DNA from 4 places in the Bacillus sp. OTU2372 genome. Region 2 is predicted to be linked to each of the others. Evidence: riboswitches for the same ligand, from Rfam matches in the RefSeq annotation. Region 2 holds a riboswitch; each other region holds the start of a gene.

Region 1 (2,205 bases), on a different contig from region 2:
ACGAAACAATTTTAGCGCCAGCTCATTATAGGAATGTTCCTGTTCTTCGTGATGGGTAAATTTCCCCTCTTCACAACGGTTTATAAATTCAAGAATTTGTTCCGTTAGCATTTTGGAATCATCTCTCATTTTAGAGTCCCTCTTTTCAGTCTATTGGGTATGTTTACAAGCAACAATTGAAGCAGCACCGATGAAAATGCCCCGATTAATATGGTGTTAGAAAGGAATGTACCTAAGATTCCTTTCAGATTAGTGGCATAGTTAGGCAGTGAAATCGCAAGCAGAATAGAAAGCCCCATAATCAAATAGTTTTTTTCTGAATGCTCCGCTCTTGCTAAAATAGAAATACCTGTAGATACAAGCGTCGCTGCAGCAGGTAAAAAGATACCTCCAACAACCGCATCAGGTGTTAAGGCAAGCAAGGCCCCGATCTTTGGAAAAAAACCGAACAACAAGAAAATGGCACCTGCCACCATCACCGGAAATCTTGATCCGACACCCGTCAACCTAAGAAGCCCCACATTTTGTGCATAAGCTGTGGTAGGGAAACCGCCAATAAGCGAGGAGAGGAATGAACCGGCGGATTCACCTGCAAATCCGTTGCGAATTCGTTTGGAATCTATTTCGGTATTTAGCATCGCTCCTGCTGCTTGATAGACACCCATTGCTTCGATAATCGCTACCAAATAGGCCACAAAAAATGTAAGAAACGTGTCCCAATGAAAAGTTAAATTTCCATAGGGAAGCAGCTGTGGAATCCCGAACCACGGTTTACTATCTATCAAAGAAAAATTGGTCTTCCCTAGAATGGCAGCAAGGACATCCCCAATAACGAGAGCAATTAAGAAGGAATATGATTTCCAAATGCCTTTCCCAAAAAGAGATAATAAGATAACAATGATTGAAGTGGGAATCGATAGTAATAATATGGATGGGCTGGCAAACGACTCATCACCAGGTGAACCCCCTAAAAATTCGTACAAGGTAAAGCCAGATAATGATACTCCAACCAGAAAGATGACTGTGCCAGAAATAACAGGTGTAAATATGACTCTCAAACGGCCAATTACCCCGGTAATTGACAATAGAAAAACGATAATTGAACTAAGAAAAATACCGCCACTCGCTGCAGCTAAGCCGTTCGCCTTTCCTGAAGCAATCATAATGGAATCAAAAGCAGCCGATGGGCCTTGAATAATTGGCAATTTTACTAATTTAGTAGCTTGTGTCAAGGTAACGATTCCAGCTGTAATAAATATAGCATTAACGATATTAGCCGACTGTGATAGAGGTAAACCAATCATGGACGCGACAAAAATAGGATCAAGCCATACGTTTGACACACAAATATGCTGTAAAGCATATAAAAAGGTTTTCCATGCAGGGAGTTTCTCCTCCAAACCAATATTCATTTCTTTGTTACTCATACTATTCACTTCTTGTATCTTTTCCATGATGTAATCTCCTTCTCTGTTTATCTATTTATAAAGGACTAATCGACATTCCATCCCTATTTAATAGATTGGGATTTGCAGCGACTCATCTTTGTTTTTCCGGTTTTAGGTGATTCTTTGTTATTTTTCAAAAAGGCTTCCTGCTGTTTTTTTTATAAGAAAAAGCCAGGTCCAATAATGGACCTGGCTCCGCAGCTTATGAAATAAATAGTCTTCCACTTAAGCTACTTTCCTACGCTGGTATGATCCAGATCAGGTCCAAAGGGTTAAAAAACATTTGTTTTTCTCTCAGCCCGTCAAGGGGCACCCCTAGTAGTATTGTATATTTATTAGATTCAGTTAATAATAACTCTTAAATAGATGGAAGTAAAGGTTCAATTTTCCACTTTGTTTAGTATGTTGCTATAAAGATATAGTAATGTTTAATGATCTTGCGTTCGTACTTCCAATACCTTTCCATGTCGATACGTTATTAGTGGACGTTTAATTTTTCACTGTTATATCCAACTGCTTTTTGATCCGATAGCTTACAATGACATAACTTAGACCAAATAACACAAACAGCATAACCCCTAAAATCTCAAAATCCAGTTCAGCCCCTGGGAGGAAGAACGTAAACGCTTCATAAAAGGATACCCCATAGGCTAATGCTACAATAACCCAGCCCATGAAACGAGAAGCGGATTGTCCTAACCGATTGCTGTCTTTAATCAACCGAAAGGCTACGATGGAATCAAAGGTGTCTGTAATC
Region 2 (2,205 bases):
CGGATGATTTCAAAATATAACCAATCAGTAGGTACCTTGATTATCCCTACCATTGATATCAGGAAAAAGATATTCTTGCAGGATGAAAAGCCCATAAATATTGCAGCTTTGACCGGAGGATTTGTTGTTGCACAGCATCAATTCAAGGGCTGGGTCAAAAAACATGATCTAATTGGCTTAAAGTGGTTCTCCGAAAAGGCAGCGCGAATCCCAATTTCACTCTTTAATGAGCGAGTGAGTGTAGAAATTATTAAACCCAAAAGTACTATTAAAGTGATAAGTGGACCAAAACCAGCCTATGACTTAATAATTAAAGCCAACGCCTATATCAATCAAAATGTAGATAATTTGAGTGTGAGTAATATTGAAAAAGAATTAGCGCAGAAAGTGAGAAATGAAATTCTAATATCCTTGGAAAGAAGCAATCAAATAAATGCGGACCTTTTAAATATTACTGAAATACCCTATCGGTATCATCACAAAAAGTGGGACATTAATGTTATCAATAACATTAATAAGAACTCTGTAAAACATATCAATGTTAAGATAAAGATACAACAAAACATAAATTATAAACGCTAACACGAAAAAGGATGCTCCGGCTTGGGGCACCCTCTTGAATATGTGTTTTATAAGTTGTGTTAAAAACAATACACCCTATAAAGTTGAACCAGCCTTATCACTTTCCTGGGTTTTTCATTGTTTGGTTAACCAAGTTTTGCGTCGCATCATCCGTCGATTCTGCCGTGTTCTCAATCGCAGACTGCACGTAGTTTAAACCGGACTGATTAATGTTTTTAAAAATTTTCATTTTATTTTCCGGATCTTTGTGAGCTCGGTTGCGTACCATGTCTATTCCTCCACTATTTTCTTTTACTATTTATTTTCTGTTTGGAGATTGAAGATTATACACTTCCTTTAAATTTAGTCAAAAAGACCCCCGCCTTATTCCTCATATTGTAATTTTTTTAAAAATTACCTATCTTTTCTATTTCTATTTTTGTATACTTGAGCAAGTTAAATAAACATAACTAGGGGAGTCCAATAGTTTGGGCTGAGAGAGAAACACGTTTAAGTTTCTTGACCCTTCGGACCTGATCTGGATCATACCAGCGTGGGGAAGTTGATAAGCATCTTTTATTAAGATTAACTTCTACATACATTTGCCGGGTCCATCCTTTTAAAGGACCCGGCTTTTTTATGTGCTTCTTTTTTCCCATTCATGTTCTAGAACTCGTCCTTTTATTAAATAAAAAGGGAGAGATTTATCAATGGTATCCACCTCATTAAATGAAAAAAACATTTCCATCATGTCAAGCTTTTCAGGCAGTAAAAAAGTTTATGTAGAGGGTTCAAGACCCGATATTAAAGTTCCTATGAGGGAAATTGAACTAAGTCCGACAACAAGTACCTTTGGAGAGGAAGCGAATCCCCCGGTACGGGTGTATGATACAAGCGGCCCTTATACAGATAAAAATTATTCAGTAGATATTACAAAAGGTCTGCCAGCCCTTCGTAGTACATGGATAAATGAACGATCTGACGTTGAAGAATATGAAGGCCGTGAAATCAAACCAGAAGATAATGGATATCAAGATCTAAATGACCCTAGGGCTAATCATAAGGTATTTCCTAGATTAAAGCGTAAGCCATTACGAGGAAAAAAAGGGAAAAACGTGACACAGCTCCATTATGCAAAGAAAGGAATCATTACACCTGAAATGGAATTCATCGCCATCAGGGAAAATATGAAGCCGGAATTTGTTCGTGATGAAGTGGCAAGAGGCCGGGCAATCATCCCTTCTAATATCAACCATCCAGAGACAGAACCGATGATCATCGGACGCCATTTTCATGTAAAGATTAATGCCAATATTGGGAATTCGGCGGTTTCCTCATCGATTGAAGAAGAAGTGGAGAAAATGACATGGGCCACTCGCTGGGGTGCCGACACGATTATGGATCTTTCAACAGGCAAAAACATCCACACGACTCGTGAGTGGATTATTCGAAACTCAGCCGTTCCTGTTGGTACGGTTCCGATTTATCAAGCCTTAGAAAAAGTAAATGGAATTGCCGAAGATCTAACTTGGGAAGTTTACCGTGATACATTAATTGAGCAGGCTGAACAAGGTGTCGATTACTTTACCATCCATGCCGGTGTCCTCTTACGATATGTACCGTTAACAGCGAAACGGTTAACCG
Region 3 (2,205 bases), on a different contig from region 2:
CAAGAAATTGATTCTGTAAAAAAGGCTGCAGCATCTAAGAACGTTACCACTATTGATAATGCGATTGAGACTATTTTTGACAATCGTTCCGTGACAGGCTGGACAACTGGCGGACATACGGGTGAAGACGTCAACGTATACGCATATGGCCCTGGCAGCAACCTGTTTGCTGGAAATATTGATAATACGGACCAAGCGAAACATATCTTTGATATTTTAAAAAATGGCAAGTAATCTTGATAAAAAAATACCTATTTTTCCCGTTGGGCTTTGGTGTTCAACGGGAACTTTTTTGAAACCTACTATCTTATCTGAAAGGTGACCATCCTATGAAAATATTGACACCATTCATACTTGTTTTACCTCTTTTCTTGTTTGGCTGTAATGCCGTTCAAAATATAGAACCTACTGCAAAAGCAACTGAAAAACAAGAACATGTATCTGACAACCAGAAAGATAATTCAAATAATGAAAATAGTAGGGCTAAAACTTTATCTGATATATATGTCCCTAATCCACAAGTATCCGATGATACCAACCTCCTTCAAGTAGGGCAAACGATAAAAGATAGTAAAGGGACAATAAACTTAAAAGAGATTGCCGCACAAAATAAAAGTTATGCTATTGGACCGATTGAAATGAGAATCAAGAATGTCAAACTGATTCACAATATGCCGACCTATTCGTTAATGGATTACTTTCATTATTACACAGATGACTATGAAGAATTTGATTTTATTAAGGTGGAAGTGGAGCTAGTCAATAAATCAGATCAAACAGTACATTTTGGACCAGTTGCTCATCTAACTACAAGTAATAGTGAGACAAGAACTTTCAAGGATGACTTTTATATAGAGTATTTAGGCGGTGAAATAGAGCCTGAGGGTTCAAAGCAAGGAGCACTTGGGTTTATTATTGAAAAATCAACCCCTGAAGTCCAATGGCTAGAAATTCAAACGAGTGATGTGCTTGATCAAAACCATAAAGAATTAGGTAAGTCGCAAAACATAAAAATTGAATTTAATTAAGATTTAATTTAGAAAATTATTTGACATTTCTAACACTGGTGTTAATATTAAACATGAAGGTAATTATTATAAATTAATATGAAATTAATCCGCTAGAGGTGCCTTTTTAAAGGGCTGAGATTGAAGTGCTACTTCGGGACTCTATGAACCTGATCTGGGTAATACCAGCGTAGGGAAGTGGAAAACGGGCTATTTGAGTGCGCATGCATTTCATTTCAAATAATCAAACCACTTTCTTACATAGGAAAGTGGTTTTTTTGTTTTTCACTTATTTCAATAAGCGGTAGCTTCTTAAGGGGTGACGCGAATTTTAACAAATGCGAAAGAGTTACATATTATTTCGAACGGTAAGATGCCCATCGAGCAGTTACAGGAGATTTTGATCGATATCCACCCATATGTAACGTCGATTCACTTACGAGAAAAGCAAAAAACAGCAAGGGAACTTTTTCAAGCGATTGATCTGCTTTCTAAAGATATCCCCTTATCAAAACTGATCATTAATGACCGGGTGGATGTTGCTTTTACTACAAGGGTGGCAGGGGTTCAATTAGCCTTTCATAGTTTAGCGCCAGCGATAGTAAAAAGAGTTTTTCCGCAGTTAAGGGTAGGAAGTTCCATTCACTCCATATCAGATGGAGAAAAAGCCCTACGGGATGGTGCTGATTACGTGCTATTCGGTCACGTCTACCCTTCCCAATCTAAACCAGGTAAGACACCGAAAGGGATTGAGGAATTATCAAGGGTTACCAAGTTGGATATTCCGGTCATTGCGATTGGCGGGATTACACCCGAAAATACGAAACCAGTTATCCACGCTGGGGCAAGCGGCATTGCAGTGATGTCAGGAGTCTTAGATTCTCATGATCCTTTATCAGCAGTAAAATCGTATGTTAACGCATTAAAAGATGGAGATGGAAAAAGTGAAAAATTCATATGATGTTGCGATTATTGGCGGCGGAATAAACGGAAGTTCGATTGCCTACCAACTATCAAAGATGGGAAAAAAAGTGGTTGTCATTGAGAAGAACCATTTGGCCTGTGAAGCTTCCAGTGCAGCTGCCGGAATGCTGGCCGCACAAGCAGAGATTGAAGAGGATGGTCCCTTTTTTCAGCTAGCACTAAAAAGTCAGGCCATGTTTCCTGCCCTCTCAAATGAGTTATTAGACCTAACCGG
Region 4 (2,205 bases), on a different contig from region 2:
CTAGGGTAGAGGAAGTTTAAAACCTCATCAATTAAGTGGTTTAATTTGAAAAATACCTTTTCCTTACCAATAAGCTCTTTTTTCGAAAGTAACAAAAACTGGGAGATACGAAAATTAAGCTGGTCCAATTCACTTGAAATGATATCTAAATATCTCATATTTGGATAATCGGCTTTCAGTAATTGAATAAATCCCTGAACAGATGTAAGTGGGTTTCTAAATTCATGAATAAAGCTTGAAGTCATTTGGCCGAGAAGTGTTAAGCGATCCTGGTGGGTTGAATCAATAAACATCGTCTTTTCTTCAATAATTTTATTCTTCGCTTCAGAGTAATGGGATACGGCAAAATATAAGAATTTATCAAAACAAAAGTTAATATCATTAATAGATTTTTGTAATTCGGACCATGTCAGTCCAGTCTTACTTAAATAGCTATATAAAATTGTCCTCCCGATATTGACATTGTATACAAAATCACCAATGTTAATGTCGGCCATAACCCGTTCCTTTGATATGGCAATGGCGATTTTTTCGATAATCGTTAATAATTCTTCCTTAGATATGGTATGCATCGTTAGAATAACATCTAATAGGGCTTCCCCATTTTCACGTATTTTACCTTTAAAGGGATCACCATGATATATCATGATTGCATTTTCCCATTCTTGTACTAATTGCTTTTTGTTATGAGCAAAAAAGGCGATTAAATCCGTTTGTTCTCCCGTAAACATGTTGTTTCCCCCTATTGGTTTTAACCAAACTGATTACCATGATAATTCGCTGAAGAATGAAAAAATCCTTTATGAAATTTAAGGAAAAAATTTTTATCCAGTGAAATGTTATTAATTATCCATAATTTATAATGTCGTATATAACATTCTCTATAACAAATATCTTGTTTAATTAGTGGTAGAGTAGTATATTTTCTATGGATACAATTGAATACTTCCACAGGGGGAGCTGCTTTCTGGGCGGCTGAGAGTGAACGTTAGCGTTCTGACCCTATGAACCTGTTAGTTAACACTAGCGTAGGGATGTGGTTTGCTTAAATACAAAGCAATTCAGACATTCCAAGTTCTGAATTGCTTTTTTTCTTCCACATTGTTATGGCAACATATAGTCTTTCGGAAGAGATCAAGCGGGTCTATTTATATAGAGGGGGAAATGTTTAGTGAATCAAACAAGAAGTAATACTTTATTTATTGCAGAAGTTGCTGTATTTACTGCACTTGCTTATTTATTAGATTTTGTCGCGGGAATTGTATCTTTAAGAATTTGGCCGCAGGGTGGTTCCATCTCCATTGCGATGGTGCCGATATTCCTGATTGCCTATCGCTGGGGGATAAAGGGTGGACTTTTAACAGGCTTTTTATTAGGTTTCCTTCAGTTTATTCTAGGGTTTTCCCAAGTTTATACGATTGTACAAGGGATTATTGATTACTTTATTGCTTTTACAGTTGTTGGTTCCGCAGGAGTTTTTGCACCTGCCATTAAAAAATCAATCAATGAACAGAACAATGGTAAATGGATGGCTTATGTAATTAGTGGGGCATTTTTGGGAAGTGCACTTAGATATTTTTGTCATGTGATTTCTGGGATTGCCTTTTTCGGCGAGTATGCTCCAAAAGGCCAGCCGGTAGCTATCTACTCTCTACTATATAATGGAACCTATATGCTGCCTAATTTCATTATTAGTGCAACCATTACTATTGTACTAATTAGTGCCCTTCCAAAGAAAATGATTTTGCAAAAAAGTCTATAATAAAGGAAAAAAGGAAAGGATTAGTTCTTTTCCTTTTTTTTATATAGATATCGATGACCTTCTGAATATATTTTCGAACTTTTGTCAAATTTATCATGCTTATTAACTCAAAAAAGTGTTAAAATACAATTAGAAAGATAATCATTCTCAATTAACGTAGATAGGGTGATATACATGTTTGGTTCTTTAAAAACAGGAGATAAAGGAAAAATAATTGACCTATCTCATGTTGGTCACCTCGTTCAAAGGCGCTTACTTGATTTAGGAATTACTGAAGGATCTGAAGTCTGTGTAAAATGTGTGATGCCATTTGGCGGCCCAATTATGATCGAATCCTGCGGCCAATGTGTAGGGATTCGCCGAAAAGAAGCCGTTCAGATTGAAGTGGAGAGAATATAATGGAAATCGCTCTAATTGGAAACCCGAATACTGGAAAAACTTCA

What was found. Region 2 has a riboswitch for thiamine pyrophosphate ahead of thiC (phosphomethylpyrimidine synthase ThiC). Riboswitches for the same ligand answer to the same signal wherever they lie in the genome.
Region 1: linked by a shared signal. The riboswitch ahead of AAHB15_RS23310 (solute carrier family 23 protein) and the one ahead of thiC (phosphomethylpyrimidine synthase ThiC) in region 2 are both predicted to bind thiamine pyrophosphate.
Region 3: linked by a shared signal. The riboswitch ahead of AAHB15_RS04120 (thiamine phosphate synthase) and the one ahead of thiC (phosphomethylpyrimidine synthase ThiC) in region 2 are both predicted to bind thiamine pyrophosphate.
Region 4: linked by a shared signal. The riboswitch ahead of thiT (energy-coupled thiamine transporter ThiT) and the one ahead of thiC (phosphomethylpyrimidine synthase ThiC) in region 2 are both predicted to bind thiamine pyrophosphate.

Annotation. Positions count from the first base shown of each region.
Region 1 is NZ_JASATK010000020.1:58,701-60,905, reverse strand. It holds gene AAHB15_RS23315 (LuxE/PaaK family acyltransferase) at 1-129, opposite strand, end outside; gene AAHB15_RS23310 (solute carrier family 23 protein) at 126-1,454, opposite strand; TPP riboswitch at 1,667-1,775, opposite strand; gene AAHB15_RS23305 (HoxN/HupN/NixA family nickel/cobalt transporter) at 1,938-2,205, opposite strand, start outside.
Region 2 is NZ_JASATK010000004.1:72,319-74,523, forward strand. It holds gene AAHB15_RS09705 (Ger(x)C family spore germination protein) at 1-582, shown strand, start outside; gene AAHB15_RS09710 (hypothetical protein) at 680-850, opposite strand; TPP riboswitch at 1,024-1,138, shown strand; gene thiC (phosphomethylpyrimidine synthase ThiC) at 1,272-2,205, shown strand, end outside.
Region 3 is NZ_JASATK010000001.1:864,448-866,652, reverse strand. It holds gene AAHB15_RS04130 (alkaline phosphatase) at 1-234, shown strand, start outside; gene AAHB15_RS04125 (hypothetical protein) at 330-1,028, shown strand; TPP riboswitch at 1,113-1,221, shown strand; gene AAHB15_RS04120 (thiamine phosphate synthase) at 1,327-1,968, shown strand; gene thiO (glycine oxidase ThiO) at 1,952-2,205, shown strand, end outside.
Region 4 is NZ_JASATK010000001.1:74,767-76,971, forward strand. It holds gene AAHB15_RS00405 (histidine kinase N-terminal domain-containing protein) at 1-731, opposite strand, end outside; TPP riboswitch at 944-1,052, shown strand; gene thiT (energy-coupled thiamine transporter ThiT) at 1,172-1,762, shown strand; gene AAHB15_RS00415 (FeoA family protein) at 1,937-2,161, shown strand; gene feoB (ferrous iron transport protein B) at 2,161-2,205, shown strand, end outside.